DNA from 3 places in the Desemzia sp. FAM 23989 genome. Region 1 is predicted to be linked to each of the others. Evidence: riboswitches for the same ligand, from Rfam matches in the RefSeq annotation. Region 1 holds a riboswitch; each other region holds the start of a gene.
What was found. A riboswitch is a leader RNA that binds a small molecule or an ion and turns the genes downstream of it on or off. The one in region 1 is predicted to bind thiamine pyrophosphate.
Positions count from the first base shown of each region.

Region 2: another riboswitch for thiamine pyrophosphate. It lies ahead of thiT (energy-coupled thiamine transporter ThiT); the one in region 1 lies ahead of thiM (hydroxyethylthiazole kinase).
Region 3: another riboswitch for thiamine pyrophosphate. It lies ahead of ACEN36_RS10635 (YkoF family thiamine/hydroxymethylpyrimidine-binding protein); the one in region 1 lies ahead of thiM (hydroxyethylthiazole kinase).

Region 1 is NZ_JBGQQT010000002.1:270-11,036, forward strand. Features, by position in the region: rRNA gene rrf (5S ribosomal RNA) at 47-162, shown strand; tRNA gene ACEN36_RS01535 (tRNA-Asn) at 176-249, shown strand; tRNA gene ACEN36_RS01540 (tRNA-Thr) at 291-363, shown strand; gene ACEN36_RS01545 (YtxH domain-containing protein) at 770-1,324, shown strand; gene ACEN36_RS01550 (NADP-dependent oxidoreductase) at 1,376-2,287, opposite strand; TPP riboswitch at 2,462-2,560, shown strand; TPP riboswitch at 2,628-2,725, shown strand; gene thiM (hydroxyethylthiazole kinase) at 2,846-3,589, shown strand; gene thiD (bifunctional hydroxymethylpyrimidine kinase/phosphomethylpyrimidine kinase) at 3,586-4,398, shown strand; gene thiE (thiamine phosphate synthase) at 4,391-5,017, shown strand; gene ACEN36_RS01570 (GNAT family N-acetyltransferase) at 5,123-5,401, shown strand; tRNA gene ACEN36_RS01575 (tRNA-Glu) at 5,613-5,684, shown strand; tRNA gene ACEN36_RS01580 (tRNA-Thr) at 5,715-5,787, shown strand; gene ACEN36_RS01585 (DUF4385 domain-containing protein) at 6,028-6,474, shown strand; gene ACEN36_RS01590 (ABC transporter permease) at 7,104-8,060, shown strand; gene opp4C (oligopeptide ABC transporter permease) at 8,075-9,004, shown strand; gene ACEN36_RS01600 (ABC transporter substrate-binding protein) at 9,022-10,626, shown strand; gene ACEN36_RS01605 (M20/M25/M40 family metallo-hydrolase) at 10,650-10,767, shown strand, end outside.
Region 2 is NZ_JBGQQT010000001.1:278,800-289,566, forward strand. Features, by position in the region: gene pnp (polyribonucleotide nucleotidyltransferase) at 1-290, shown strand, start outside; partial or broken gene ACEN36_RS01265 (DUF3891 family protein) at 341-1,110, opposite strand; gene ACEN36_RS01270 (aspartate-semialdehyde dehydrogenase) at 1,341-2,390, shown strand; gene dapA (4-hydroxy-tetrahydrodipicolinate synthase) at 2,419-3,291, shown strand; gene ACEN36_RS01280 (ribonuclease J) at 3,335-5,014, shown strand; gene ACEN36_RS01285 (HD domain-containing protein) at 5,098-5,763, shown strand; gene ACEN36_RS01290 (GNAT family N-acetyltransferase) at 5,874-6,347, shown strand; TPP riboswitch at 6,429-6,531, shown strand; gene thiT (energy-coupled thiamine transporter ThiT) at 6,608-7,174, shown strand; gene ACEN36_RS01300 (hypothetical protein) at 7,342-8,511, shown strand; gene cls (cardiolipin synthase) at 8,609-10,060, shown strand; gene ACEN36_RS01310 (betaine/proline/choline family ABC transporter ATP-binding protein) at 10,251-10,767, shown strand, end outside.
Region 3 is NZ_JBGQQT010000020.1:25,421-36,187, reverse strand. Features, by position in the region: gene ACEN36_RS10660 (YeiH family protein) at 1-704, opposite strand, end outside; gene ACEN36_RS10655 (LysR substrate-binding domain-containing protein) at 816-1,700, shown strand; gene ACEN36_RS10650 (SPFH domain-containing protein) at 2,287-3,066, shown strand; gene ACEN36_RS10645 (hypothetical protein) at 3,136-3,309, opposite strand; TPP riboswitch at 3,477-3,580, shown strand; gene ACEN36_RS10640 (hypothetical protein) at 3,547-3,741, opposite strand; gene ACEN36_RS10635 (YkoF family thiamine/hydroxymethylpyrimidine-binding protein) at 3,719-4,255, shown strand; gene ACEN36_RS10630 (ECF transporter S component) at 4,252-4,839, shown strand; gene ACEN36_RS10625 (ABC transporter ATP-binding protein) at 4,823-6,319, shown strand; gene ACEN36_RS10620 (energy-coupling factor transporter transmembrane component T family protein) at 6,312-7,034, shown strand; partial or broken gene ACEN36_RS10615 (ISL3 family transposase) at 7,235-8,547, shown strand; gene ACEN36_RS10610 (hypothetical protein) at 8,629-8,892, shown strand; gene ACEN36_RS10605 (hypothetical protein) at 9,104-9,898, opposite strand; gene ACEN36_RS10600 (hypothetical protein) at 10,326-10,457, shown strand.

The sequences.
Region 1 (10,767 bases):
CATTAGACAAATCCAGTTTTGAGAGTACACTATTCTCACACATATGTGTGGTGACGATGGCAAGAAGGTCACACCTGTTCCCATGCCGAACACAGTAGTTAAGCTTCTTAGCGCCGAAGGTAGTGAGGGGTTTCCCCTTGTGAGACTAGGACGTTGCCGCGCATATTTAAATTATTCCGCAATAGCTCAGTTGGTAGTAGCGCGTGACTGTTAATCACGATGTCGTAGGTTCGAGTCCTACTTGCGGAGTTCTTTTTTTTTATCCAAAATTAAAGCGCATTAATCTAAATGCCGCTTTAGCTCAGTCGGTAGAGCGCTTCCATGGTAAGGAAGAGGTCGCCGGTTCGAATCCGGCAAGTGGCTTATATATAACAGCTGAAGCTGCAGTTTGATGTAGTTGGAATTCATTTTCTAATTACTAATCAAACTGCAGCTTTTTTAGGTTCATAAATAGTTATTTGATGTGATAATGACCTTGATGTGAAAGATGAAGTTACTGAAGACGGTAGAATTCATGATGATTACCACATTGAGCATTTATGAAAGCACTTACTTTAAATGGGAAAGTGTTACGACTTTATTAAGGTGTTTTAGGAGATGATTGGTCTGCATTTAGTTTTAGAAATATACTTTTTAAAACTGTCTAGAAAGTGATCTCGTATATTTTGAGTGCGTTTTACTTTAGAGAATTCTATATTTGTTATATGATAATCATGTAAACACTTATAGGAATACAGGAAAAACAAGAAGTGAGAGGAGCACGAATAGTATGAAATTAACAAAATTGATGGACATGGGAACCGATTATGCTCAAGATGCATACGATACAGCGAAAGACTATTTACCTTCCACACACCATATGCACCATATGGCTAAACCAAGTATGAAGACCAAAGCCAAACTTGCTAAAGGGGTTACTAAGGCGATGCCTGCCAAGGTAAAACATATGGAAGTGGCTAAAATGATTGCTCTGCCTTTAGCAGGTGCACTAGTTGCCTTGTTATTTGCGCCTAAGTCTGGGAAAGAATTACGTTCGGATATTAAGGATAAATTTACCGACGTTAAAGATACTGGAATGGAAAAAGGGCAAGAATGGAAAGAAGTAGGAGTAGAAAAAGCACAGGAATGGAAAGAGGTCGGCGAAGAGAAAGCTCAGGACTTAAAAGAAAAATATTCTGACGAAATGGAAGCTCCGCATGGAAACGTTCATGGGACATCAGCAGAACCTAATGAAGATCAAACGATTCCTGCAGATAAGTTGGATGAAACTCTCAACGATTTAGATTATGATTCTGAAAAAGATCTATTAGATGAGAACCAATAAAAATAAACAAAAAGATGGAGTCAAGAAAAATTCTTGACTCCATCTTTTTGTTTATTTTACTTTAATCACGATTTTTCCTCTTGTATGACCTGTTTCACTTTGTTCATGTGCTTTACGTACCCCTTCTTCTGTAAAAGGGTAAGTTTGACTGACTATGGCTTTGATTTTTCCACTGGTAAGTAAATCAGCTAAGGTTTGCAGGCGTTCGCTTGTGGGGGTCATACTGAAAATAATTCCTATCATCCCTAATTTTTTTAATGTAGTTTCATCCGGTTCTTGTACTAAGGAAACTAAGCGCCCGCCTTTTTTTAGAACAGTGAAACTTTTTTCTTGAGTTTTGCCTCCTAAAGGGTCTAGTACGAGATCGACATCACTGACTGCTTTTTCAAAATCCTCTTTGTTGTAATCAATGAAATAGTCCACGCCTAGAGAAGTAAGGAATGCTTTGTTTTTCTCACTGGCTGTCGAAATAACGTAAGCTTTGTAATGTTTAGCAATTTGTATAGCCAATGAGCCTACTCCGCCAGCCCCTGCGTGAATCAAGACTTTTTCATTATCCCTTAATTGTCCTTTATCTATTAAAGCTTCCCAAGCGGTTTGTCCAGCTAATGGAATTGCAGCTGCTTCCACAAAAGAGAGTTTATCAGGGATTTTAATCGTTACTTCGGCGCGAGATCGGGCATATTCAGCGTAAGTTTTGGATGCATTAGCAAATACACGATCACCTGGCTTTACATTCGTGACATTTGTACCAATTTCACTTACGATACCAGCGACATCACCACCAAGCACCATAGGAAGTTTGCCGCCCATTTTACCGGAACGTCTTTTGCAATCAACGGGGTTAATGGAGAAAGCATGAACTTCAATTAATACCTGATCATCTTTGATAGAAGGCTTCTCCATTTCCATCTCTCTTAATTGATCAGCTGACCCAAATTCTTTAATCGCGATAGTTTTCATAAAAAGGTACTCCTCTCTCTGATTGGTTCTCTAGTTATGATTACTTTAACACTGCTATCTTAAGACCACAAATAATGAGGCTTTTATACTTTAAAAGAGAACGATAAGCGGTGTATTAAAGACAGTAAAGTGATTGATTAAATTTATTATCTATAGTAAACTTATAAGTAATTAAATGTTTTGCAGGGGGACATAATCGTGTTGAGAAGGTTAAAACCTGACCCTTTGAACCTGTTAGTTAACACTAACGTAGGGAGCACAATCGTACATATGTATTCTAACGACTATATTCGTACTGAGCTCTCCAATTTTATTTGGGGAGCTTTTTCTTTTGTAAAACGCTTAATTGCGGGGGGACACAGTCGTGTTGAGAAGGTAAAACCTGACCCTTTGAACCTGTTAGTTCATACTGACGTAGGGAGCAAATAGTGAGTTTCTTATACACTTTTTTGGCTTCTGCATATTTGTAGAGCCTTTTTTTGTGCTCACGTTCTATAAAGGAGGATTGAGATCAGCCTATTTGAATAAGCTAGAGAAACCAAGGAAAGGGTGTAATAAATGTTATCAAGAGTCAAACAAACAGCTCCTTTAGTCCATTGTATCACTAATTATGTGGTGGCAAATTTTATGGCTAATGGATTACTTGCTATCGGAGCTTCTCCTATTATGGCGGATGAAGTGAATGAGGTTGCTGATGTCGTGACAGCTGCTCAAGGAGTATTGATCAATATCGGTACCGTAAATGACCGCACTATCCAAACGATGTTGGTAGCTGGAAAAAAAGCAAATGAGTTAGGAGTTCCTGTTGTACTGGATCCTGTAGGAATCGGTATTTCAAGCTATCGAAAACAAGTGGTGCAACAACTTTTAAAAAGAATGCAGGTTGATTTGATCCGCTGCAATGCAGGAGAACTAGCCGCAATTGCAGGTAAAGAATGGCATCAAAAAGGAGTGGACAGCGGCATAGGGGCGATGCCTGTTTCCAAAGTAGCGCGAGAAATTGCCTTGAAGTATCGCTGTCAAGTCATCGTCACAGGAGAAACCGATTATTTAACGGATGGTCAAGAAGAGCGATACGTGTCTGGAGGCAACGAAATTGCTACACGTATTACAGGTATGGGGTGTTTATTAAGCGCTGTTTGTACAGCTTCGCTTGCGAGTGGAAAAGAAGCCTCATTCAATCAATTAGCTACCACTCTACAAGCGTATAAACAAGCTGCTGAACAGAGTGGAAATGAAGTGGGGACATTCGCTGTACAATTTATGAATGCTCTGCAAAAGATAGCGGAGGCAGGACAATGATTGCATTAACGATTGCAGGATCAGATTCAGGCGGGGGAGCTGGGATTCAAGCAGATCTAAAAACATTTCAAGAGTTAGGGGTATTTGGGACCACAGCCATTACAGCATTAACAGATCAAAATACACTGGGTGTACATGATATTTATGAAGTACCGCCATATTTTGTGCAACAACAGATCCAAACTGTACTAGATGATTTTTCAGTAAAAGCTATCAAAACGGGGATGTTGTTTTCAGTTGAAATAATTGATGGGGTAGCTGAAATCCTAAAAAAACAAAATATACCGCTTATCGTTGATCCGGTGATGATTGCAAAAGGCGGAGCAAAGCTATTGCAAGAATCAGCAGCAAAAACTTTAATAGAAAAGCTGTTTCCCTATACCACCATTTGCACCCCAAACATCCCAGAAGCAGAAGTGCTGACAGGTATTCGTATTAAAAATACGAAAGATATAGAAAAAGCAGCACAACAACTGTTGCGAATGGGTATTCAATGTGTTGTCATCAAAGGTGGACATTTAGAAGAAGAACAGGCAATTGATAGAGTATACACTTGCGAGCAGTCTTTTCAATTGACCACCAATCGTGTGAAAACAAAAGATACACATGGGACAGGCTGTACATTTTCTGCTGCTTTAACAGCCAATATAGCGAAAGGACTATCCATGCAAGAAGCGATCGTTGAAGCGAAAAAATTTATTCAACTAGCTGTTTCTACACCGCTTTATATTGGTCACGGTCATGGGCCGACGAACCACTTTGCTTACAAATGCAACCAAGGAATATGTGAGGTAGAAGTAAATGGATAGAAGTATTTTAACTATTTATTTTGTCATGGGTACAGTGAATTGCAAAAAAGACCCATTGAAAACACTCGAAGAAGCTTTGCAGGCAGGGATAACCTGTTTTCAGTTACGCGAGAAAGGAAAAGGAGCGTTGACTGGTTCAGCCTATGTAGATTTTGCCAAAGCATGTCAAAGATTGTGTGCAATGTACCAAGTACCTTTTATTGTCAATGACGATGTTGAGCTTGCTATACAATTAAATGCTGATGGTATACACGTGGGACAAGATGATTTAGCCTTGACAGCCTTTCGGAAGAGAGTAAAAGGAAACCTTGTAGGTGTTTCAGTCCATAATGTTGAAGAAATGGAACAGGCTATAGTTAATGGAGCAGATTACGTTGGAATTGGCCCAATCTATCCAACACAGTCTAAAAAAGATGCTGCCTCCCCAGTAGGATTGAACTGCATACGTACGATACGAAAACAGTTTGGTACTTTTCCAATAGTAGGTATTGGTGGTATCACGGAAGAAAATGCAGCTGGAATTCGTGCTTCGGGAGCAGATGGGGTGTCCGTCATATCTGCTATCTGTGGCAGTGAAGACCTAAAACAGACAGTAGAAAAGTTGCAAAAAAGCAGCTGATGCAAAAATATTTTTCTTGTGCAGTAGGATTAAAAGGATGAACAAACTGGAAGCAGTAAATAAGAAATGCTAAAATGACATTGATTGAAGAAAGGGGGAAGAACAATGGAGTTTGAAAAAGGGGATAATCGCTTTTATAAAAATGACGAAAGTGGAAAAATGATTGCAGAAATTACCTATATACCTTCCGGTGAAGATAAAGTACTGGTTGATCATACATTTGTTGACCCAAGTTTAAGAGGGCAAGGCGTTGCTGAACAATTAGTAGATCGTACAGTCCAAGAAATGGAAACAGAAGGTAAAAAAATGGTTGCTGTGTGTCCGTATGTAGTAAGTTTATTTGAACGGAAATCTGATAAATATCAAGATATTATAGCGAAATAAAGATGAGCTAGGCTCTAAAATCGATCTTTTTAGTAATAGTCTAAAACGAGATCGATTTTAGAGTTTTTGTGTTAAACATTCAAAAAACAAAGCAGTAATGAATAACTATTAAAAAAAAATTAAAAAAGATGCAAAAAAGGCTTTATTCTCTTTACATTATAGAAAATATTTTATATAATTCATTTTGTGCTTATCACTCAAATGCTTATCAGGCCCGTTGGTCAAGCGGTTAAGACACTGCCCTTTCACGGCGGTAACACGGGTTCGAATCCCGTACGGGTCATCCTAACCAAGTTTAATAATTATACCGTTCGCCGGCTTAGCTCAGTTGGTAGAGCATCGCACTCGTAACGCGGAGGTCACAGGTTCAAATCCTGCAGCCGGCATAACACGAAAAAAGACAGGTCTATCAAAAGTTTTAAACTTTTGATAGACCTGTCTTTTTTTTATTTGATTCTGATTAAATAATCTAAATCCAGTTCAAATGAATAGAAGATACTTGCGTTTTATTGTCTCCGTTTCTAAACGAATAGACAAGTTAATTGATTAGAATGAACAAGTAGAGTAATGTTTGCTATGATGAAACCTTTAATCAGAGGCAGTAAAAAATTCAAGAGGTGATGAAAATGGTTTTCGACTACGATCTTGACTTCGATCATATAAACTTTCGCGAGCAGCCAGAATTGTATAGAGTGGGAAGAGGAGAGCAAGGTGTGCTGCTGGTAGAGCCTTACAAGAGCGAGATACTTCCGCAGTGGCGGTTTAAGACTCCCAAACTCGCTAAAGAATCGTCTGAAAAAATTTACCAGATGTACTTAGATTATAAAAAAGCTGAGGATTTTGTTGGAATGGACATGGCCAGAAAATTTCTTCAGATGGGATATACACGATCAAGGCGTTACGCAAATTATAAAGGTGGAAGGAAATACAATGAAGATGGCGAAATAAAAGAAAGAACGATTGACGAAGAAAAAGCAGAGTCAGCTGCAATATTTGAGGAGAAATGGAAAACCGTCAGAGAAGATGCGGATTATCTCCAGATGAAGAAAAAACATCAGAAAAAATATGGCTGAAAACGCAGGAATCATTCAGAAAAATAGAGAAAGAGTAGAATTTTTTAGCTTATATAAGTAAAAGGTTCAGCAAATAATTGTTTTCAGGGCCTTTTCTGTAGAATAAAAATACATTTTATGTATTAAATGTTCGATGCACACCTCTACCTAAAAAAAATTCTGTCCGTTCATTCTCTCCTAAATTTCGTTATACATTATATTTTCTTCTAAAAAACAAGCAACTGTTTGATGCAAAAGAAAGATTGGTTCCTTACTAATGAAAGCGATAACTATTAGAACACGGATATAAAAATGTGAGTTAGATTAGTTTTATTGGTTGACTTTCTCATTTAATACGGTTAAAGTAGGTTTACTTTAATAAAAGACAAGGAGTGTTACGAATGATGCAGCAAAAAAATGAATCTGTGTGCCCAACATGTAACACTCATACTGTCTTATTAATTTTATTGATTTAGCCCAGGATTCTAACTATTCAATTAGTTGAGTCCTCATTTGCGTTTTACGAGGGCTTAACGAGATTTAAGCCCTTCATTGCGAAGGGCTTTTTATTTTTTAAGAGAGGAGGAACTATACGGGTTATGTAACGCAGCTAAGAATAAAGGTGACTAACTAACTTTCGGAGGTGTCGGATGAAAAAGTATTTACTAAAACGTTTTATGATTGGATTTATTGTATTGTTCTTTATCACTTTTCTGTCTTACATGATTATCAATCTTTCACCAGGTGATCCCGCAACCTTATATGTGGGACAAGATGCAACAGAAGCACAAATCAATCAGGTTCGTGAAAGTTTAGGGTTGAATAAGCCGTTGTTGATTCGGTATGCCAATTGGGTGAAGAATCTACTTCGTGGAGATTTAGGAATATCTTTTGCGACTCGGCAGCCGGTAGCCAATATCCTTTTAGAAAGAATCGGACCAACGGTGTTGCTAATGGGAGTTTCGCTCTTAACGGCTTATCTGGTGGCGATACCTTTAGGAATCTATAGTGCCGTAAAGCAGAAGTCATGGGTCGATTACTTCATTACGGGCACCTCATTTTTAGGGATTTCTATTCCCAACTTTTTCTTAGGGTTATTTCTCATTTATGTGTTCGCCGTCCAATTAAAATGGTTGCCTACTGGAGGCATGCAAATGTTGGGATCAGATGGAGGATTTGTAGAACGAGCTCGGCACATGGTGCTGCCAGTTATCGTTATCGCCACTACGATATCGGCCAATATGATTCGTTATGTTCGCTCAAGCATGATCGATATTTTTGATGAGAATTATTTACGGACCGCTAAAGCCAAAGGATTAAAACCGCGTCAGATTATTTTTAAACACGGTATCCGAAATGCATTTGTTCCCATCATTACGATCATTGGAACCGATATCCCGATGTTGATTGGAGGGGCCATTGTCACGGAGCAAATCTTCCAGTGGCCTGGACTTGGAGCATTAACGATTTCTTCCATCCAATCACGAGACTACACTGTTTTGATGGCTATTACATTACTTTCCGCTGTTACAGTGCTGGCAGCTAATATGTTGATGGACATCTTGTATGCTTTAGCAGATCCAAGAATTCGATTCAGTAAAGATTAGTGAGGAGGAAAAGCATGGCTTCAGCAAATACAGATTTTAAACTGGTTTATCCAAATGGCGACGTATCAGGTGTTGAAAAGCAGCCTTTTGGTACACAAAAGCATGAAAGCAACAGCAAGGTCGTATTCAATCGATTTATCAAACATAAACCAGCCCTTATTGGTTCGATGGTTTTTCTGATATTGATTTTGACAGCTGTTTTTGCACCGGTAATCGCACAATATGACCCGACGTTGATTACACCAGATTTCGAAGCAAAACCCAGTATGGATTATTGGCTAGGAACGGATGAAGTTGGAAGAGATGTATTCAGCCGTCTCATTTACGGTTCTCGAATGTCCTTATTTGTCGGAATCAGCTCAGTAGCGTTGTATACCATTATTGGAACGACTTTAGGACTGATTGCCGGTTATTTTGGCGGTTGGATCGATGAGGTAGTCATGCGGACAACAGAAATTTTTCAATCTTTTCCAACATTCATGGTGATCTTAGTACTCGTCAGTATCATTGGCCCTGGAGTAGGTACGATTACGGTAGTGTTGGGTTGTCTGAACTGGACAAGTCTTTGCCGCTTAGTGCGTGGGAATGTGTTAGCGATCAAAAATAGTGAATACATCCAAGCCGCAATTTCGGTAGGGCATTCGACACCTTATATCCTATTTCGAGAGATTTTACCAAATGTGCTCTCCGGTATTTTTGTGAATGCTACATTTGGAATTGCCAGTGCGATACTGACCGAATCTTCACTCAGCTTCTTAGGGATGGGGATCCAGCCACCCATTGCAAGTTGGGGAAATATCTTATCTCAAGCTCAGTCCTTAACGGTTTTATCGAGTCAGCCTTGGTTATGGATGCCAGCTGGATTTTTGATTTTACTCGCAGTCCTCTCAATCAACTTTATTGGTGACGGCTTGCGTGATGCCTTTGACGGGACAATTACTTAAAAATGGGGGAAACAAGTATGAATCGAAAAATAGTTAGTTTTATAGCAGCTGCAGTCATATTGATACTGGCTGCCTGTGGCAACACTACTGCAGAAGAAACAAGCTCTGCTAATTCAGAAACAGACAAAGAGGCGTTGTATATCGGGGTAACAAATGGGATGGGAAATCTTAGCCCGATCAATGCGAGCAGTGTATCCACCAGATGGGTGCAGCGATTCTACTTTGATACCTTATTGGAAATGACAAATCCGTTAGAATTTGAACCTAAATTAGCAGAATCATTCGAAACTACAGACAATCAAACCTATACGATCAAACTGAATCCAGAGGCTGCATGGACAGACGGTACACCGATTACAGCAGATGATGTGGTCTTTACCTTTAATTTGTTTGCCAATCCAGAAGTCCAAACGACAGGATTGTACTTGTCTTCATTAGAAGGAGTGGATAGTTCGGGTAAATTAGAAAATGGCCATGAGATCCCAAATCTGGTTGTTGTAGATGACCAGACGGTGACCTTTAAAACAAAATCTCCTATGGATCCAAATTATGTCAAAGAAATGATCGGAACGAACATTTTCGTGCAGCCAAAACATGTCTTGGAAAGTATTCCCGTCAATGAATTGGAAGGCTCTGAAGCTTTTGCTTCCCCAACAGTCACTAGTGGTCCGTATCAATTTAAGGAATATGTCCAAGATTCTTATCTTGAACTAGCTGCTAATGACACGTATTACCGTGGTACTCCAAATATCCCGTCTATCTTCATTCGCGTGATGACCGGAACGAACTTGACCACTGAGCTGCAAACAGGTGGTGTAACGATGAATTCAAGTGGTGGAATTGGAGAGGTCTCTATTTCAGACATTGAGACAGTAGAAAATGTTGAAGGACTGGCAGTTACTACACAACCAGCTTGGACCAATCAATTTATCTATTTCAATACCGACAAATTTGACCAGAATATTCGTTTGGCGATGTCATATGCCGTGAATCGAGATACGATTGTCGATAATTTGCTGCAAGGTAATGGAGAAGTCACAAATGGACCTTACACTTCCGCAAGTCCATATATGAATGAAGATTTAGCCCCAATTGCCTATGATCCAGACAAAGCAGAAGAGTACATTGCTCAATCCGATTATGACATGAACGAACCAATTGAGATCATGGTTCCAACTGGAAATAAAGTCCGCGAGCAGTCAGCTAATTTGATCGAACAAGATTTGGAAGCTGTTGGATTTATTGTGGAACAAATTACCTATGATTTCCCGACTACTCTTGAAAAAGCAAGAGCTGGAGAGTATGACCTTTATTTAGGTGGAATTGCTGTCCCCATTGATCCAGACATGACCACTTATTTTGGTTCAGCAGGCAGCTCTAACCATCCATCTATCCAGAATGAAGAAATCGACAACCTATTGGAACAAGGAAATTCTGAAACCGACAGCACGAAACGAAAAGAAATTTACAATGAGTTGCAAGTCGTCTTACAAGAACAAGCACCGATTCTGCCGCTTTATTCCCAAAGCGACATTGTGATCCAGAATGAGTCGTTAACCGGCGGCATCAAAGAATATTGGGGCGGTTCACTGTACGACATTCAAGACTGGACACTAAACTAATCAGACAAAAGGAGCAGATAAGAATGAAACAATCACAAGTAATAGGAACGATCGAAAAAGCTAAAGAAATGGCTTCACAACGGGAAACAGAATTTTACGATTACTTGCGCATCGAATCGGTTTCCACGCAACACCGACAAA
Region 2 (10,767 bases), on a different contig from region 1:
AAGAAATCATTGAAGAATTGACAAAAGATATCGAAGTAGGTCAAATCTACAACGGTACTGTCAAACGTGTTGAAAAATTCGGTGCATTTGTTGAAATTGCTAAAGGTAAAGATGGTTTAGTGCATATTTCTCAATTAGACACTAAACGCGTAGCAAAAGTAGAAGATGTGGTCAATATTGGAGATAAAATAGAAGTTAAAGTTATTGAAATTGACCGTCAAGGACGCATCAATCTTTCACACAAAGTATTGATGGCAGATGACGAACAAGAAAAAACGGAATCAAACTAATGAACCAAAGAGAAGACCGTGCTGAGTTTTTCAGTGCGGTCTTCTCTTTTTTACTCTTCAGTTGGTGTGAGGCGGATAGAGACGTATTTGTAGGGTTGTTCTGCATAAGCTTTAAGAAAGCCGTCTTGGGCAATAGTTTCTTTAGCAAGTTCTTTTTGTTTAAACGTACAACTGAAAGATTCTTCAAAAGGAAAGGGATTGATCTCTATGGTTTTTTCATCTACCCAATTTAATTTTATCCGTTCGTTCGTTAAGCCTAAAACGTCAGGAATCTCCAACCCGTCTTTGAAAAATGGGTGAGTAGTTTCCTTATCAGTTTCTGGTTCAGTGATCGCTGTAAAAAGAGAGATCCCATCTAAGAGATTAAGCAACCCAAAATGATACAAAAATTGTGCTTCATCGAAATGAGGCAAAGTCTTTTTGATCTGGAACTGACGCTGTTCCTCATGCTGCACAAATTGTTTAGCAGCAGCAGCTTTTTCTTCAGCAAAAAAGTTTTGATAATGACAGCTGCACAAGAGAGCCGCATAGGGATTTCTTTTTCTATTACATCTATCCCATGTTGATAAAGGACTAATTTTGCCATCATAGGAAAGTCGATAAAAGAATAAGGTTGCTGAGTTCGATCGTTCCAAAAAGGCTGTTTATCAAAGTTTTGCCAGCCATAATCATGCATCGAGATGGCATAATGCACAGAAGGATAGAAGGCTGAGTTTTTAATGTTCTGGTACTTCCAATGAGTTAACATCTCACCAGAAACGATGGAATGGTGGAGTTGTTCTGTTAATGTAAATGATTCTTTGTGTTCTTTTGAAATCATCTGTACTTCATCCTTTCTGTTTTTGTTTCTATAGACGAGTGATCAGAATACTTCACTGCCATTATAAAGAAAATAGAGAGAAATAAAAAAATAGAGAGTTCAAATCCTGTCAGCAGCTGCCTAAAGATTTTGTTTGGTATGATTTCGCCAGTAATTATGCTAAAATGAGTAAGGGTATTATTCGAAAGCATCAATATAAGTTAAATAGTAATCGATCAGGAGTGAAAGTTATGAATGGGTATTCAGTTGCAGTAGTTGGAGCCACTGGAGCAGTGGGAACCAAAATGATCAAAATGTTGGAAAACGCAGCTTTTCCAATCAAAGAGGTAACCTTATTGGCTTCTAAACGTTCAGCTGGGAAAAAACTACTTTTTAATGGCGAAGAAATTGAAATTCAAGAAACAACCAATGAATCATTTGATGGAATCGATATTGCATTATTTAGTGCGGGAGGAGACATATCAAAACAATTTGCTCCTGAAGCCGTGAAGCGCGGAGCAATCGTAATCGATAATACGAGTGCATACCGTATGGATCCAAAAGTTCCTTTGGTTGTACCTGAGGTGAATGCTGAAGCTTTAAAACATCACCAAGGAATCATTGCGAACCCTAATTGCTCGACCATTCAAATGGTAGCAGCCTTACATCCGATACGAAATAAATTTGGGCTGAAGCGAGTGATTGTTTCTACCTATCAAGCAGTCAGTGGTGCTGGAAATGCTGCTCTAAAAGAAATGCATGCTCAAGCACAGCACATGTTGAACGATGAGCCGTACGAAGCTCATATCCTACCTTCTGGTGGAGACAAGAAGCATTTTCCAATCGCATTCAACGCGTTGCCTCAAATCGATGTCTTTGATGAAGAGGGGTATACAAAAGAAGAATGGAAAATGACGAATGAAACCAAAAAAATCATGGGAGACGATGCAATCAAAGTATCCGCTACATGTGTGCGGATCCCAGTGGTATTTGGCCATTCAGAATCCGTTTATATTGAAGTGAAAGATGAAACAGCTTCAGTGGAACAAATTCAATCGTTGCTAAATGAAGCTCCCGGAATCATTCTTCAAGATGACCCGACTCAACAGCTTTATCCCACCGCATTAGCTACACAGGGCGAAAAAGAAGTGTTTGTCGGTCGTATTCGAAAAGATTTAGACGATGAAGCTGGGTATCATATGTGGATCGTATCCGATAATTTATTAAAAGGTGCGGCATGGAATTCGGTACAAATAGCCGAAAAAATGCATGAATTAGGTTTATTAAGCGTCAAAGCGTAAAAAAATCGCATTACAGGAAGGTGAGAGTTTGGATATTCAACGTGCAAGAATCATTACAGCAATGGTCACTCCTTTTGATCAAGAAAATAAAGTAGACAATGAACAATTAAAAAGATTTATCGAATACTTAATTTCAACAGGCACTGAAGGAATCGTGGTCGGTGGCACAACAGGCGAATCACCAACCCTTTCCCATGACGAAAAATTGGCTTTGTATCAAAAAACGGTTGAATATGTTGCTGGACGTATTCCCATTATTGCAGGGACTGGTTCAAACAATACTGCTGAAACGATTTCTTTTACGCAAGAAGTGGAAAAAATCAACGGTATCGATGCAGCATTGGTTGTTACTCCATATTATAACAAGCCGAATCAAGCTGGATTATTCGCTCACTTTGAAGCTGTAGCCAAAAGTACCGCATTACCAATCATGATCTACAATGTTCCAGGCAGAACCAGTGTGTCGATAGATCCAGAAACGACTATTCGTTTATCTGGCATTGATAATGTGATAGGGATCAAAGAATGTGCAGGGTTGGATGCGATGAGCCAAATCATCTCACATACGTCTGAAGACTTTTTGGTTTACACCGGTGAAGATAATTTATCCCTTCCAGCTAAAGCCATTGGAGCCAATGGGGTGGTTTCGGTAGCCAGTCAAGTATTTGGTAAAGAAATGTCCGAGATGTACGACGCTTTAGAAGACGGGCAATTGAAACGAGCGGCTGAACTATCTGCTGAGCTGTTACCAAAAATGGACAGTTTGTTTTCTGTTCCTTCTCCGGCACCCACTAAATGTGTGTTGAATCACAATGGGGTAGCTGTTGGAGGATTGAGATTGCCTTTAGTAGAATGTACGCCTGAAGAAAAAGAAAGTATCTTAGCAATTTGTTATCCATAAAAGTATCAACAATGTAATGAAAGAAAACCAAAGAGGTGAAGTAATGAGTAAAGTTAAAATCATTCCACTTGGTGGCGTGCGTGAAAATGGTAAAAATATGTACGTTGTGGAAGTAGATGAAGAAATTTTTGTTCTGGATTGCGGATTGATGTATCCAGAAACAGAATTATTTGGAATCGATGTTGTCATTCCAAATTTTGATTATTTAGAAGCAAATAAAGATCGTGTTACTGCAGTGTTCTTAACACATGGACATGAAGATTCTATAGGAGCTTTACCTTATTTTCTGCAAAAATTCAATGTGCCGGTATTTGGTACTGAATTAACAATGGCGTTAGCTAAAATGAGTGTCGAAGAAAAAGGACAAGTGGCTCATTTTGATGATTACCATGTAGTCGATGAGCATACCGAAATTGAATTTGGCAACGCAGTAGTGAGTTTCTTTAGAACCACTCACTCTATCCCTGATTCTGTCGGAATCGTTGTTAAAACGGATGAAGGCAGCATTGTCTATACAGGAAACTTTAAGTTTGATCAGAGTGCTAAACCGATGTATAAAACAGATTTAAACCGCATCAGCGATATCGGCAGAAGCAATGTATTGGCACTGTTAAGTGATTCTAGTGAAGCTGAAAGTCCTGTTGAAAATGTGAGTGAATTGAAAGTTGCTGAAGAAGTATTGGATACTTTCCAAAATACAAATGGACGAATCATTGTGGCCGCTGTGGCCAGCAATATTCTAAGAATCCAACAAGTATTGGACGCAGCACATCGTTCCAATCGTAAAATCTTTATTACCGGAAAACATTTGGAAGAGATTGTCGACAAAGCATTAAAATTAGACAAATTGCAATTGCCAAGCGATGAATTGATCGTTTCTGTAAAAGAGATTGAAAAATACGAAGACCAAGAAATCGTTGTACTTGAAACAGGAAGCACCGGCGAACCGATCCAAACCTTACAACGTATGGCAAAAGGCAAGCATCCGCAAGTGAATATCAAAGAAGGCGATCTAGTTTATATCGTGACTAGCCCTTCAAATGAAATGGAAGTTACAGTAGCCACTACTGAAAATATGGTTTACCGTGCTGGTGGAGAAGTAAAACAAATCACCGATAATCTGAAAGCTTCTGGACATGCTACACCGAACGATCTGAAGTTGATGATCAACTTGATCCAACCGAAGTACTTCATTCCTGTAACTGGAGAGTACCGTATGTTGGCAGCTCATGCTGACTTAGCTCATGAAGTAGGGATCTCATATAAAAATATCATTATTCCTGGCAAAGGGGATATCATGGAATATTCTCACAACCGCTTGACGATGTCTGGCCAAGTAGAATCTGGGAATACTATGGTAGACGGTATTGGAATCGGGGATATCGGAAATATTGTCTTGCGTGACCGTAAGCTATTGTCTCAAGATGGGATTCTGATCGCTGTGGTGACAATTAATCGTAAAACAAAAGAAATTACGTCTGGTCCACAAGTCATGACTCGTGGTTTTGTATACGTCAAAGAAAATACGCAATTGATTGAACAAAGCAGCGAAATGGTCCAAAAAGTCGTTGAAGAGAACTTACAGCAAAATGAATTTGAATGGGGAGCTTTGAAGCAAGACATCAGAGACTCATTAAGCAAATTCTTGTTCGATAAGACACGCAGAAGACCGGTTATCTTACCGATCATTATGGAAGTCAGCAATTCAAAACGCAGAAGATAAATTAAGGCATAGGCTAGGACATTTGTCCTAGCCTTATTTAAAACCCTTAATGGGTCGTTCAAAAAGTTTAGAGAGGACAAAATATGAAAACAGACCTTCAAAAAGAGATTTTAAAGCAGACAGAACAGTTTGTCTTTCAGTTATTGAAGAAAGACGCTTCCGGACATGATTGGTGGCATATTCATCGTGTACGTAATCTAGCCTTGCAAATGGCAGCTGAAGAACCCGGGGAAGTAGATGCTTTTATTTGTGAGATGGCTGCATTGCTGCATGATGTCCCAGATGAAAAATTAAATGAGACACCTGAAGCAGGAGAAAAAAAATTAACCGATTGGTTGAATCAGCTATCTTTAACCCACGCCGAAAAAGAGTCTCTTTTATTTATTGTGCTGAACTTGTCCTATAAAGGTGGAACCAATAAAATAGAGATGACTTCTATAGAGGGAAAACTCGTGCAAGATGCAGATCGGTTAGATGCCATTGGAGCAATCGGTATTGCCAGAACAATGGCTTATTCGGGTTCCCGTGGTCGGTTGATTCATGATCCTTCTAAAATGCCGAGAGAAGGGGTATCTTACGAAGAGTATCGATCTGGAGAAGATACAGCGATCATGCATTTTTATGAAAAATTATTAAAGTTGAAAGACACGATGAATACTCAAACAGGAAGATCTTTTGCTGAAAACAGACACCAGTTTATGGAACAGTTTTTGCAAGAATTTTATTTGGAGTGGGATGGGTTGAAGTAATCAGAGTATTGCAAATCAGAGAAATTAAGAACGTTTCAAGAGACATTTATTAGTCCTGTCTGTTATTCTTATACTGAAAAAGAATAATGAAAAAGGCAAGGTGAAGGGCTATGGAAAAGATAATTCTAAGAGAAGCGGTTATAGAAGATGCTCCAAAATTAGAAAATTATGCCATTGATTCAAATTCTTATATTGTTAAGCCAATGGATGCTTTAACCGAGAGTATGCATGAAACTGAAAAACACCCGATTTTGATTTTAAAGGGGCAGGAATTGATTGGTTTTTTTATCCTTCAACTTGGAGTAGGGGTGTCCACTTTTACAGACAATCCAAAAGCAATTCTATTTAGAGCACATTCGATTGATTTGAATTATCAAGGAGAAGGATATGCTAAAAAGTCTTTAGAACTGCTGCCCGACTATGTGCGCTATCATTATCCCATGATCAACGAAATTGTGTTGTCTGTCTCTATAGACAATATCAGCAGTCAAATGCTGTATATTCAATCAGGTTTTTCAAATACTCAACAACGGATCAACATAGGGGACAGTATAGAATTTGTATTAGCTAAAAAGTTAGACTAATCAAATCGTTTCAACCCGGAGAGCAGTATTGACAAGGGTTGAAATATTCGGTATAGTGAATAGGTAAAAACTGAATGAACGTCCATCACAAAGGGGTGCTTTTTTAAGCTGAGATTGAATCGATGATTCTGACCCTTCGAACCTGTTCGTTAGCACGAGCGTAGGAATTGTGACAGAGCACAAAAGTATGTAGTCTAATTACTCAAGTGATCTCCTCCTTTGTTGTTTGGCATTGTTCAAATTATAAAGGAGGTTTTTTTATGCGCAACAAAAAGTTTGGTGTGTGGATAGAAGGGACGATTATAGCTGCTTTAGCCATTGTATTATCGCTTATCCCAACAAATATCGGTCCGTCTTTTACAGTTTCATTAGGGATGGTGCCTCTCACGCTTTATGCGTTTAGGAGAGGTTTTGTTCCAGCAGTTTATGCTGGTTTTTTATGGGGGATCTTGCATTTTGTAATTGGTAATGCCTATATTCTAAGTCCTTTACAAGGATTTATTGAATATTTTATTGCCTTTGCCTTTGCAGGTTTCGGAGGATTATTTGCTGCTAAAATCCATTCGCTCAGTCAAACCGATCAGACGGTTAAATTGAATCTGTATATTGTTCTGGGAACATTTTCCGGTACGATGGCACGGTTCTTCTGGCATTTTGTAGCAGGTTATTATTTCTGGGGCAGCTACGCACCAGAAGGGATGAGTGCTTTATTGTATTCTTTCGTGACACAGATTTTGAGTGGAGTAATCACAGCGGTCGTAGTCAGCATCTTACTGATAGCGATCAAAAAAACAGCCCCACAATTATTTTCATCCGCAACACTTTAATACAAGATCAAAGGACGGGATATTACTATCTCGTCTTTTTTTGAAGCTAAAAAGGGTTGTCGGTCAAAATTATGATTGACTTTTTTTTCGACTAGTACATACTAAATAAGTAATGTTATCCTTTTTAGGAGACTGCATCAACCAACCCATAAGGAAGTGAAGCACATATGACAAAAAATAAAAGTGAAAGAAAGAAATCCCAGTGGAGTACCGTGATTCTTGTAATGGGAGGTTCAGCAATTGTCGGTTTAACAATTGGCTTTGTTGCAGGAGTATTTTTGGAAACTGATGCAATTGAATTAAATTTAAGTCTGTTGTTTATTGGGTTCATAGCTTTTTTTATCAGTTATTTGATACATATTTTACTTCATGAAATGGGTCATTTGGTATTTGGGTTGATGACCGGCTATGCTTATGTTTCTTTCCGAATAGGTTCCTTGACATTTGTCAAAGAAGAAGGAAGTATCCAACAAAAACGAATGAACTTACCTGGTACAGGAGGGCAATGTTTGATGTCCCCTCCTGCATATAACGAGGGTGATTTTCCATTTGTGTTATATAATTTAGGCGGAGTTTTAGTGAATGCAGTGCTTTCTATCGCACTATTTGGGCTAATCTTTAACGGTGTATTTTTTTCACCTGTCTTGACGATAATTTGGAGTGCTTTTGCATTGGCAGGTTTGTTTACAGCAGCAACCAATGGAATTCCGATGAAAATGGGAGGCATACCAAATGATGGCTACAATTTGTATTTGTTGTTAAAAAATCAGAAAAATAAATACGCTTTTTACACCCAACTCAAAATAAATGCTTTGATGACACAAGGAAAACGAGTGAAAGATATTCCGCTAACAACTCTTCAATTAGAAGGAGAAAAAGACTATTCCAATCCTTTAAAAGTCGCCATGTATTTATTGGAATATAACTGGTATATAGATCAGTTGAAATTTGAAGAAGCGAGACTATGCTTAACAGCTTTTGATCCGTATATAGAAGAAATGTCAGTGTTATATAAGAATGAATTAACTTGTGAACGCTTGTTTTTAGAGTTGATTCAAGATGCTGACCCGTTCATAGTGAAGAAATTTTATACCAATGAATTACAGAAATACATTAAAATGACGACTTATTTGCCGAATAAGAAACGGTTAATGATGGCTTATGAAGCTTTCCATCAACGAAATTACTCTAAAGCTATAGAATATTATAATGAATTGCAGAAAACCGCAACTATGTACCCTGTAAAAGGCGAATCAGCTATGGAACGGATGCTGGGAGAGTGGATAAAAGAAAAAATGTCCTTTCTTACTATGGCTGATGAGAAAAAAAGAGTATGATAGCTAAGGTGATGACACGACAAGTCGATATCTATGTGTTCAATGAGTAGTGTTTTTATTTGAAGAATAAGAATGTTGGAAAGAGATGTGAGCTTTAATGAACTACGTTTTTTATTTTATTTCATTGTTATTAACGGTCAATACTGTATTTGCAGCTGTTACAGTGTTTCGAGAAAAGAGAGATATTGCAGCTACTTGGGCGTGGTTGCTGGTATTAAACTTTTTGCCGGGTATAGGATTTATCATTTATTTTTTTATTGGCAAAAAGATCTCCAGAGAAAAGATTTTTGATATACAAGCTCAAGAAAGTATCGGTATGCCAGAGTTGGTGGAAGCTCAGAAACAAATGCTGATCGAAGAAGAAAAATTGTTGTCTAGCCAACAGTCCACTGAGGATTCGAAAGAAATTACCAGTTTGTTTTTGGAAAGCAGCGAATCCATGTTAACAAAAGGAAATGTCGTAGAAATGTTTACAGACGGCAAAGAAAAATTTAAATCGCTGATTCGCGATATTTACAAAGCAGAAAATCATATTCATATGATTTATTACATATTTCATAATGATCAGATAGGAAATATGGTGTTGAAAGCTTTAGAAGATAGAGCAGCAGCAGGCGTAGAAGTCTTGGTCATTTACGATGCATTAGGCTCTCGCGCTTTGAAACTGGCTTCATTTAAAAAATTAAAAGAATTAGGCGGACAAGTCGAGACCTTTTTTGGATCAAAATTGGGCTTGATCAATTTTCGAATTAACTTCCGAAATCATCGCAAAATTGTCGTTATCGATGGAAAAATCGGGTATATCGGCGGCTTTAATGTAGGAGACGAATACTTGGGCAAAGACAAGAAATTCGGCTATTGGCGAGATACTCATTTAAAAATAATCGGAAATGGAGTGCTGGCCTTGCAAAGTAGGTTTATCATGGACTGGAATGCAGCTGTACCTACCAATAAAATAGAATATGAAGAGAGGTATTTTCCTTATATCCAACGAAAAGGGAAAACCAACCTGCAGATCGTATCCAGTGGTCCAGATACAGAGATCCAACAAATAAAAAAAGGGTACATCAAAATGATCAGTATGGCAGATAAAACTGTTTATATCCAAACCCCTTATTTTGTGCCAGATGATGCACTGATTGAAACGTTGCAAATAGCTATTATGTCGGGAATAGATGTTAAAATTATGATTCCCAATAAGCCGGACCATCCTTTTATTTACCAAGCTACGTTATCGTATGCAGCGCAAATGGTAGATGCGGGAGCAGAAGTGTACATCTATGATAATGGATTCCTGCACAGTAAAACGATCGTCATCGACGGAGAAATCTGCTCAGTGGGTACAGCCAACTTTGATATCCGAAGTTTTAAACTGAATTTTGAAGTAAATGCTTTCATGTATGACCCGGCAATAGCCAAGCAACAAGAAGCTTATTTCTTTAAAGATATGGAAAAAAGTTATTTATTTACGAGGGAATTAATCGAAAAACAATCTTCATGGGTCAAATTCAAACAAAGTTTCTCACGTTTATTGTCACCGATTTTATAATAAGTAAAGGCTATCAAAAGGAAGCAGGTTAATCAACTACTTCCTTTTTTTGCATCCTTGTAAATGAAGCAGTTTATTTTGAAAATGTTATGAAAACTTGTGTTTGAGCAGATTATTTGTAATTTCTTTCCATTTATGCAACACTTGTATAAAGTACAATTAAAAATAAAACCTAAAGAGGTGGACTAAATTGATCGAATTTAAGAATGTATCTAAAATATATAAAGACGGCACAAAAGCAGTAGAAAATATAAATTTAACCTTTAATGATGGGGAGTTTATTGTTTTTATTGGAACGAGTGGGAGTGGGAAAACAACTTCTATGCGGATGATCAATCGCATGATCGAACCTAGTAAAGGCCAAATTCTGATTGATGGGGAAGATATCATGAAGAAGGATGCAGTTGAACTGCGTAGAGGAATCGGCTATGTGATTCAACAAATCGGACTTATGCCGCATATGACGGTTTATGAAAACATTACTTTGGTTCCGAAATTGTTGAAATGGCCAGAGGAAAAGAAAAGGGAAAGAGCAGAAAGATTGATCAAACGAGTGGATCTGCCTAAAGAGTTCTTAGATCGTTACCCTAATGAACTTTCTGGAGGGCAACAACAACGGATTGGTGTTATTCGGGCATTAGCTGCTGATCAGGATATTATTCTCATGGATGAACCTTTTGGTGCGTTAGACCCGATCACGAGAGATG
Region 3 (10,767 bases), on a different contig from region 1:
TTTAATTTACTGAAAGATAAGGCTACTCCGATGATAAGGAGGACTCTCATAAGTTTGAATACTATAGACAGATTAGTAACGTCCATACTTACCAATTTAGCTGAAGCAACGACTTGCCCTATGGATTGGACCGTTCCTCCAATCAAGGCTGATGTTTGAACGACTTCGTTGTGGTACAGAACAGAAGCGAGAATAGGCAGTAAGACCATCAATATGGTTCCTGTTACATTAACTATAGTGATGGACATGGCTTTATCTTTCTTGTCGGCATCAATCACCGGAGAGACAGTTCCAATAGCAGAAGAACCGCAGACTGCATTACCGGCACCCATCAGTAAAGACATTTTTTTATTGAACTTCATAGTTCGACCGACCCAATAAGCGAATAAAATCGTCAAAACCATTTGAAAAATAACGTAAATAAATCCAGTAAAACCAACTTGCTTGATGATTTGAAAATCTAAAATCATTCCATTTAACACGATCGACCATTCTAAGAGAGATTTTTCAGAAAACTTAGTTCCTCTTTTAAAATAAGGCTTGTTTAAAAAAGTATTTCCTAACAAAATTCCTAAAAAAATTGCGATCAGTGCTGCTCCTAGATTTGGCAGAAGGGCAGATAAATACTGGCTGATTAATGATATCAAAACACTGATTAGTAGCCCGGGCAAGATAGGATAGCTTTTTTTGAATTTTGCGAGCATGTTAAACCTCCTCCAAATATTTATGGTATTATGATATACCGAAGATTGTATAAAATAAAATAATCATTTATTATATAATTATAAGAAATTGTTATTGAGGAGTGGCATTAGATGTTAGATTACCGGTACCAAACATTCCTTACTTTGACAGAAGAAATGAATTACACGACCACAGCTAAAAGATTGCACATTACCCAGCCGGCTGTCACCCAGCATATTCAGTCTTTGCAACAGGAGTTAGGGGTTGAACTGATTCATTATGAAAAGAGACAATTATCATTAACCGCTAAAGGAAAACAGCTGCAAAAGGATCTTTATTTGCTCCAAAGAGAGATCGTTAAGGTGCAAGAGCAACTAACTTCTACTGTAGAGCACACTACCCTTTCATTTGGGGCTTCCTTGACGATTGGGGAATACATGATGCCTGGACTAATTGAGTCGTATTTGAACCAATATCCAGCGCACGATATCTCGATGGTAACGGACAATACCCAACATTTGATCGAATTGATGGAACATGGGAAAATTGATTTTGCGGTCGTAGAAGGAGAATTCAATCAGTCTGTATTTGAATTCCAGAAAATCGCTGAAGAACCGTTTATCGCTGTCTGTTCAGAAAAAAGTTCTTTATGGAAACAAGAACAGAGCATTAACGACTTATTTACTACACCTCTTCTAGTCCGTGAAGAAGGATCGGGATCACGCCTGATTTTCGAAACAGCTATAAAAAGCAAAGGGATCCACTTAGACAGCTTTTCGAAAGTTATGATGATTGGGAGCATTGGTGCAACTAAAAAATTAGTCGAAAAAAATTTAGGGATCAGTTTTATTTATCAGATGGCTGTTGAAGAGGAACTCAATAAAGGAATATTGAAAAAGATACCTTTAAGCGATTTTAATGTAATTCATTCATTTCATTTCATTTATCTAAAAAGAATTCAAGTGAGAGGGATGGAGACGATGAAGAACTTTTTAAAAGTCGCGGAATCAAACTAGACAGGCCTAATGTACAAGGCATGTTAAGTTTAACCGCTTTTTTGATTCTAAGCAGCAGAGTTGAAAAAATTCAGGTCTCAACAACTCTATGATCAAAGAGCATGAAATTAATCCAATAGGAATTGGGAGTGATGTAGATGTCAAAGGCTATATACATTATTCCTTTAATTCTGATTTAGGAAGCAAACACTTGTGAAAGAACTAGATTTGTATAAAAATGGCTTTCCAGAATCGCGGTAATTAAATTAATTGCTATAATTAAGCTTAGATATCTAAAGAATCCACCGTTTTTCTTCATTTCTTTGGTATAATGATTAAGATGATTTTTTATGAGAAGAGTAAGGTAAATAGAGTCAACTCGTAAAAGAAAAAGTATGCCGAAAAGAATACATAGGCTTACAGCAGAAAAGCCTGTGTATTTCTTTTTGTGTATTGCAGTAAATAGTTACACGGGGTGGTTTGTTGTAAGAGAGTAAGGAAAAGTATTTGTTATTAAGAAAATTATTTAGTTAAAAAAAGAAAAGAGGACATAGAATTGAACGAAAAAATATACGATAAGAACAGCATCAAAAAAATCAAAGGGTTAATGATTGGTCTTTTAGTCATTATCTTATTGGTAGGTGGATTTTTAGTGTTTTTTGAAAAAATCGAAAATGGTTATGTAGGGGTTCGTTATTCAATGAACGGCGGAGTGAGAGATCAAACGCTAAGCCAAGGGGTTAAATTTGTCGGATTGGATAAAGTAACTCAGTATCCTATTCGCTTACAGACGGTTAAAGCAGAGAAGTTGAATTTGGCTACGGAAGATGGAAAAGCTACCCATGTATCGATTACATATGCTTACAAAGTCGATTCGAAAAAAGTTTCCGATGTGTTTAAAGAATTTGGGAGCATCAGCGTAGAAGATATTGAAGCTAACTGGTTGAAGGCACAATTGCTGAAATCATCGCGTAGTGTCGTTGCTAGATATAGCTTGTTGGATGTAACGGGATCAAAATCAACAGAAGTTCAGCAATCGATTTTAGAAGATTTCACTAAAGCAGTTGAACCTAAAGGATTCTTGGTAGAAGACGTTGCTTTTGGAGTTCCAGATGTTGATGCGGAAACGCAAAAATCCATTGATGAGATCATCAAAGCGGGTCAAGAAAAAGAAAAAGCTCTCTTGGAAGCCGATACAGCCAAAACAAAAGCAGACAGTTTAGCTTACCAAAAAGTAAAAGCAGCAGAAGCAGAGGCGGAAGCCAATAAAAAATTATCTGAATCCATTTCTGAAGAATTGATCAAGTTAAAAGAAGTAGAAGCACGTTTAGAACATGGTTGGGTTGAAGTACAAACGGGTCAGGCAATTGTTGATACTAACGAGTAGGTGATAAAAATGATTTTCTTCTTAGGTAAACTTATTTTTGCAGCGATAGTGGTCATTTTAATAGGAAACTTATTGTCTTTGCTGTTTAAAAAAGATCCTAAACAGGAAGATGATGATTTGAATTTTTAAGGACTTGTTGCAAAAAGGGAAAAGGGATTCTTGTTTCACAACACAAGCTCTCTTTTTTTCCTTTCTTTTTTCTGCCACAGCTTTTATTACTTTATATTTCTTATCTTCATTCATCGTTAGTATTATCCTTTTCATGATTTTATTTTATCATTTTGGGACATTTTATGCTTCGACCTACTTAGGACATTATCACGTTCGAACGATAAATTCTAAAATAATAAAAATGTTTAGCTTGCCATCGATTTTCTTTTCAAGTATACTGAATTAACAAAATTAAATAGTTATTTAATCCGGAGAGCCTTTTAAAGGAGGCTGAGAGTGCTAGAAGCAGATTCGTGAACCTGATCAACTTTATTGTTGCGTAGGAAGATTATAATTTTTACTATACTCTTTTTCTGGATTATTAACTGGAAAAGGAGTTTTTATTTTGTCAAAAAAAGAATATGTCTCATACGGCAGTTGCGCAGTAGGTGTTCCTGGTTCAAAAGAAGGAATTGCGGGAATTAGATTCAACTTAGCCCCGATGTCTGATAACTTTGTCGACATTATCCTCTCTTCACTTGAAAATGTAGACACTTCTATGGTGTGGAGTGAAACTGATCCCACTTCAACGGTTTACCGTGGTAGAGAATCGGCTGTATTTGACGGCGTTCGAGCGGTATTTTCTCAAGCATATCATGATGATGTACATATGAGTCTTCATATGACTATCTCGAAAGGTTGCCCGGGAGATCACGATGCAGACTACACACTTGATTATGATGATAGACGTATCAATGACCGCAACAGCCGCAAAAGATCCTTCCCAGTTGTTGGTAAATTTTCGCTGTATCCAATGGGCACTGATAACTATATGTCACTTATTGAAGAAGTGGTTAACAATGGGATTGACCGAGGTGTTTATGCTGGAAGTGGCCATTACACGACTTACTTAAAAGGTGAAGTACATGATGTCTTTGATTATTTAGAATATGTCGCAGAAAGAACAGGCAAAGATGTTAGCCATTATATTATAGAAGCCTCTTTACTCTGTAACTTACCTGAGGGGGAATCATTATGAATAAAGAGCCATTGAAATTAAGAGACTTTATTTTTATGGGATTAATCTCTGTCGCATTTGGAATTGTTTATTTAATTGCATTGTATTTAGGAGCTGCTCTAACAACTGCTCTCACTCCAGCAGGTATTGGTATTTTAGGATATGAACCTTTTTACGGGATATGGTTTATGGCACCTGTTGTTGCTCTTTACGTTCTTAGACGGCCAAGCGTGGGTATTATTACTGAAATATTTGCTGCTGTTATAGAAGTTGTTTTGGGAAATGTTTTTGGTCCCATTGTTATAGTCAGTGCCTTTATTCAAGGTTTAGGTGTTGAATTGCCTTATATGTTTACGAAATACCGTCGCTATAATATGAGAAATTCAATGGTAGGTGCCGTTTTGGCTACCATTTTCAGTTTTATCTGGACTGCATTCAGAAACGATTATGCTTCACTTGAAATTTCTATCGTTATCGCTATCTTTGTTATTCGTTTAGTAAGTTCACTTATTTTTACTGGGTTTATTGCGCATAAAATTTGTATTGCTTTGGACAATACGGGGCTATTGAAATCTTATGGTGTCAGTCATGAAAAAGGGAAATAATCATGGACTTGTTGTTGAGCAATTAGAATTCAATCTAGAAGATAGCGTACACTTTTTGGATATAAGTTTTTCAATCAATCCTGGAGAAATTGTGCTTCTAGCGGGTGCAAGCGGATCAGGAAAAAGTACACTAGCAGGTGTTCTAACAGGATATTATCCTGAAAGTGGCGGCACATTAAAATCCGGCACAATTTCTGTTTCTGGACAAGACCTATTATCTATGGACAATCAGGAATCTATGAGGTATATATCTGCATCATTTCAGAATGCCCGACTAGCATTTGCTATGGAAAATCTCTATCAAGAATTAATTTTTTGCTTAGAGAACAAAGGTTTTGATCCTTCATTAATGGATGAAATGGTTAAAGAACACGCAAAGAAAACAGGTGTTACCGAATTGCTTGAACGTTCTTTTGATGCCATGTCTGGTGGAGAATTACAGCGATCAAACTTTTCATGTTTGGAAATCATTGATCCACTCGTCTATATATTAGATGAACCATTTTCTAACTTGGATGATCAAAAAGCAAACGAACTTCAAGAAACAATTTTAGAACTAAAAAAACAAAATAAAATCATTCTAGTCATCGATCACCGTCTTGATAGGTGGCAATTCGTTGACCGAATGATGGTATTAAGTCGAGTGGGGCAACTTCTAGAGACAAATATCTCACTTAATCCACTTTCTACTAACGATCAACTCCTACTTGAACAAGAAGGGTTATTATCAGAACTAGAAAAACCTCTGCAACGAGCAGAAGTATCAAATAACTTGGAGCCTATTTTTCAAATCGAAAATATAACGATTAAACTAGGAGAATATAAAACAAAGTGGCTGAAAAAAATGTGGCATCCTTACCGCATTTTAGTAAAAAACTGCAACATGAAGATTTATCCAGGAGAATTAATTGCATTACAAGGAAAAAGTGGATCCGGTAAATCAACTATTTTTCAGACGATTCTGGGGGAATATCCTTTTGACGGGACTATGCATATGAAAGATTTAAAGTTTGATTCTAAGAATAGGAAAGATTGGCTTTCTCAAATTGGAGTTGTTTTTCAAGATCCTTCTCTTCAATTTTTAACAACTTCATGTTTTGACGAATTGAATATTGGAGTGCAAGCTGTTTATCCTGAAAAGACTGAAGAAGAAACTACAAAATTAATCACTAATCTCTTGAAGCGACATAACTTAGAAGATCAAGCTTCTACTTCACCATGGCTTTTAAGTCAGGGTCAACAACGCCGATTAGCAGTACTTTGTATGTTAATTAAAGGACAGAGACTGCTACTAGTTGATGAACCAACCTACGGTCAAGATAAACAAAATGCACTCGAAATTATGAATAATTTAAATGAACTCAGGCAAAATGGAACGTCCATCATCTTCACCAGTCACGATCATGACTTAGTAAAGCACTATGCTGACCGTGGTTATTTACTAGAAAACCAAGAGTTAATTGAGGTGTCCTATGATTGATTGCATTAACCCATTTATAAAACTAATCACTGTTTTAGTCACCAGTTTACTCTTAATGTTCTCACCAGACTGGCGCCTCAATACTTTTATAATTGTGATTGTTCTCTTACTTCTATTTACTAGTAAAAGAGTTCAATTAAGGCAAGCATTAAAAATCATTCTTCCAGCTCTTTTCTTATCATTTGCTTTCTTCATTACAGGATGGCAGTTTAGTCATACTGGCGGTACTGACATTAGTCTATCCGCGCAGTCAACACGTTTTGTTGTGGAAGATGCTACATTTTTAAATGGGCTACGATTAGGGACACGTATCTTTTCTTTCGCAGTACTTGGTTTATTAACAGCATTGACTATCTATCCAAATGAGTTAATTGCTAGTATGGTTCAGCAAGGAAAGTTATCGAACAGTCTATCTTATGGTGTTTTGGCATCTGTTTATCTAATCCCTTCAATGAGGGAAAATTATTCACAAGCAAAACTAGCTTATCAAGTTAGACAAATTAAATTGAGGAAATTTGATTATAGACCCATGATTGGACTCCTCATTCGGTCTATACGTTGGTCTGATGCATTAGCAATGGCAATGCATGCAAAAGGTTTTTCTGAAGAACGGACCCATTACATTCAAACTAAAGTGAAGTGGTATGATGTTGTTTTTCTCATTACGCTTCCACTCATGACGTTAATCGGGTTGGTATACCTCAGACTCCTATAATTTAATTAAACCTGAATAATTCATAGTTTCTCAAAAATGAGTCAAAAACCTTGTTATAACAGTTTATTTTTTTTGGTTCTATAATAAATACGGTTGATGGATAATTTTTCCACCAACCGTATTTTTTCGTATGTAATGAAAAAAGAACGTATCTCCGATATAATTTAATCGCCAAACCAAATTAAAGGAGATACGTCCATATGCAACAGTTTATCGCAAATACACTGCAATTAAAAGACAAAAATATTTATTTTGATGGAGAAACCGTTGAAGAAAAGATGTATAAAGATCGACGCTCGTTGTTTTATCATGCTCAGTTATCCTATATCCCAGAAAGATATCCTGGATGTGGGACTAAAAACGAGCACTATTCTATTGTAAAAAATGGCACTAGAACATCGCGTCTAACGTTAATGCATGTGTCTGGCCTACCGGCCTACTTAATGTTAAAGAAACAACGTTTCTTCTGTAAAAAATGCCTCTCTGCTTATACTGCTCAAACAGCTATTGTCGATCAAGACTGCTTTGTCTCTACTCGTGTCAAGCAACACATCGCCGATCAAGCAACGAAAATAAAATCTGTGAAAATGATTGCTGAAGAACATTCGGTATCTTGGAATACGGTGCATCGCGTCATCACTCAAACGGCTGAAAAACTAAAAATTCGACCGGTTTCTTCTTTGCCGGATCACCTCAATTTTGATGAATTTAAAAGTGTCAACTCGGTTAAATTTTCGATGAGTTTTATTTATTGTGATGCGCTGACCCATAGGGTTGTAGATGTTGTAGCGAATAGACAAAAAGGTGAGTTATTGCGTTATTTCCAACGGTTCTCATTACCTGTCCGAAAAAAGGTAAAGACGGTAACAATTGATATGTACGAACCTTACATCCAATTAATTCCTGCTCTCTTTCCCAATGCAGCGACTATTTTTGATCGCTTTCTTATCGTTCAGGCTTTAAACAGAAAGCTAAATAAATGCAGAGTAACCCCCATGAATGAATACCGCTATAAAGACGGCCGTCTTTATAATAAATATAAAAGATACTGGAAACTGCCTTTAAAATCTGAAACCCTGTTAACTTCTTCCAAGTATGCTAAGTTTAAACTTTTCGATTACTTAACCAATACGCAATCTATTGTGGATTACTTAATGTCGTTAAATGAAACTTTAAAAGAAACATATACTGTCGTTCAAAATTTGCGTTACGCTTTAACAAATAATCAGAGGGAACTCTTTACATATGTTCTCAACCAAGCAAAAATCAAACCCATTTCAAGAGGATTGCAACGGGTACTCAGAACGTTGAGAAAATACCTCAGACTTGTCCAGAATACGTTTCAATACCCCCATTTAACAAATGGTCCTATTGAAGGAATCAATAATAAAATTAAAGACCTAAAACGAACGGCGTTCGGTTACCGAAATTACACAACTTCCGTAATCGGATTTTATTAATGACGCGCTTATATTTACCGGAGAAAGAAAAACAGACTAAGCAAGTTGCCTAGTCTGTGTAAAATTTTCTCATCAACCCTATTTGACGAAGAACCACTAAAGCAGTTGAGCCTAAAGGATTCTTAGTAGAAGACGTGGTTTTTGGAGTTTCGGATGTTGATGCGGAAATACAAAAATCAATTGATGAGATCATCAAAGCGGGTCAAGAAAAAGAAAAAGCTCTCTTAGAAGCTGATACAGCCAAAACAAAAGCTGCAGAAGCCGAGGCGGAAGCCAATAAAAAATTATCAGAATCCATTTCTGAAGAATTGATCAAATTAAAAGAAGTAGAAGCTCGCTTGGAACATGGCTGGGTTGAAGTACAAACTGGTCAAGCCATTGTAGATACTAACGAGTAGGTGATAACATGGTTTTCTTCTTAGCGAAGTTTATTTTTGCAGCGATAGTGGTCCTTTTGATAGGCAGTTTAGTATCGTTGCTGTTTAAAAAAGAACCTAAACAGGAAGATGATGATTTAGATTTCTAACGGGACTGGTTATCAAATAATTTCATTAACTTAAGAAACCAGCACCCATGCGTCTGATTAATCGCATGGGCGCTGGTTTAACGTTATTTAATTTTAGACTTAAGGATAAGAAAATGAAGGACGACTCCGATATTAGCAGACAAATAAATCATCTGATCGCTAAAAGAGATGTCGCTGAAGAAAAAGAAAAGCAGCACCGCTACAATGTACAACAGTTGGCTGGCAAACACTTTAGATCGAGCGACACGATTCCCTTTATCATCTTCACTTTTGATGCGGGATAAAAACCAAAATGGAATCAAAGACAAACAAGGCACTACTATCATGAGCAAGTTAAAAAGGTTAGAGTAGTCTATTTGATTTAGAGATAAAGCGTCCATCAAAGTACTTTGGATGGTAAACAATATGAGAGCAAGGAAACCAGCTATCGCTGGCATTTTCGTTTTTGCTCTCGTTTGTCGGATAAAAATCATAGCTAAAACAAAGAGAAGTAAATAGATACTGTTCTCATCATTTAAAGAGAGAAAAACAGTGAGACCCAATAAGGCGAGAACATCAAAAAGTGTCAGACTTTTGCCTGTGATGCCATTTACTGCTCTCATGTGAAGCACCAGCCACAAGGCATTAAGGAAGCCGATGCTTTCAAAATCAACTAGCATCGAAAGAGACAAAACAGCCGCTAAGTAGGCGGAATAGTCATGTGCCGGATCCAATTCTCTAGAGAATACCCAGGTCAAAAAGAATCCTCCGCCTAGTGAGATTCCTAAGGAGAACTCCCCAAACATTAGCCACCCTGCCGCAACTACTACCAATGCAGCGAGTACGATTATGAGATTAGGTTTATAACGCAAATCGATTTTTCTGCCTAATGTAAACATAACAACACTCCGTATAGTGAGAAAATGTACCAAACCAACAGTTAGTAAACAATAAAAAACTAGTGGCTCTTTTCCTTACTATAACAGAATGTACTCCCAATATCCTTAATGGCAGTTACAGGGATTACATTTGAAATATAAAAAGTGTATGCTGTTTTTGAGCGACATTACTGACATTTCTTAGACAATTTATCTGTTCTGTAAATGAAAATATGTTGTCACATCGCGGTTTATCCTGTATGATTTAGGGAAGAATGTAAACCGGATATTGTGAAGTTGGGCAAAGGATATGGGAAATCATGTTGAATGTAGAATAGTACAATTTTTAGAATGAGTTAGTCATTTTCAAAAATCTCCATTCATGTAGTTGCCGCTCCTCTTATCTCACTGAGAGTATTTAGTGTTACACCAATGAGGTGGTGGGAAAATGAATTCAAAAGAAAAAATGTTAGAGTTGATCAAAAAGAAACAAGCAGGCGGCGGGAAGTCTAAGCAAACGACCGATCCAAAGAATGATATGAAAAACATGCGCAAAGGTCCGAAGATTTTTAACAAATAATTTAGTCAAAAAAAGAATAGCTGTATACTGACCCCAAAATGCTAGATTTTTGCGGTCAGTATATAAGCTGTTCTTTTTTGTGTCTAAAAATCGAATCTATTGCCATGTCAATCAATGAAGCGCTTGAAATGGTATGTTAAACAAAATCGATGTAAAGGTGTAAGTTAAATGGAATTTGACATCAGATCGTTAAGGAAAAAATTAACGAAACGAGAAAATTTGCTGTGCAAGGTATGTGTCGTGATTGGTATACCAGAAAAATCCTGCTTCAGATGAATTTTATCATTTACACAAGATATTCTCCACTCTG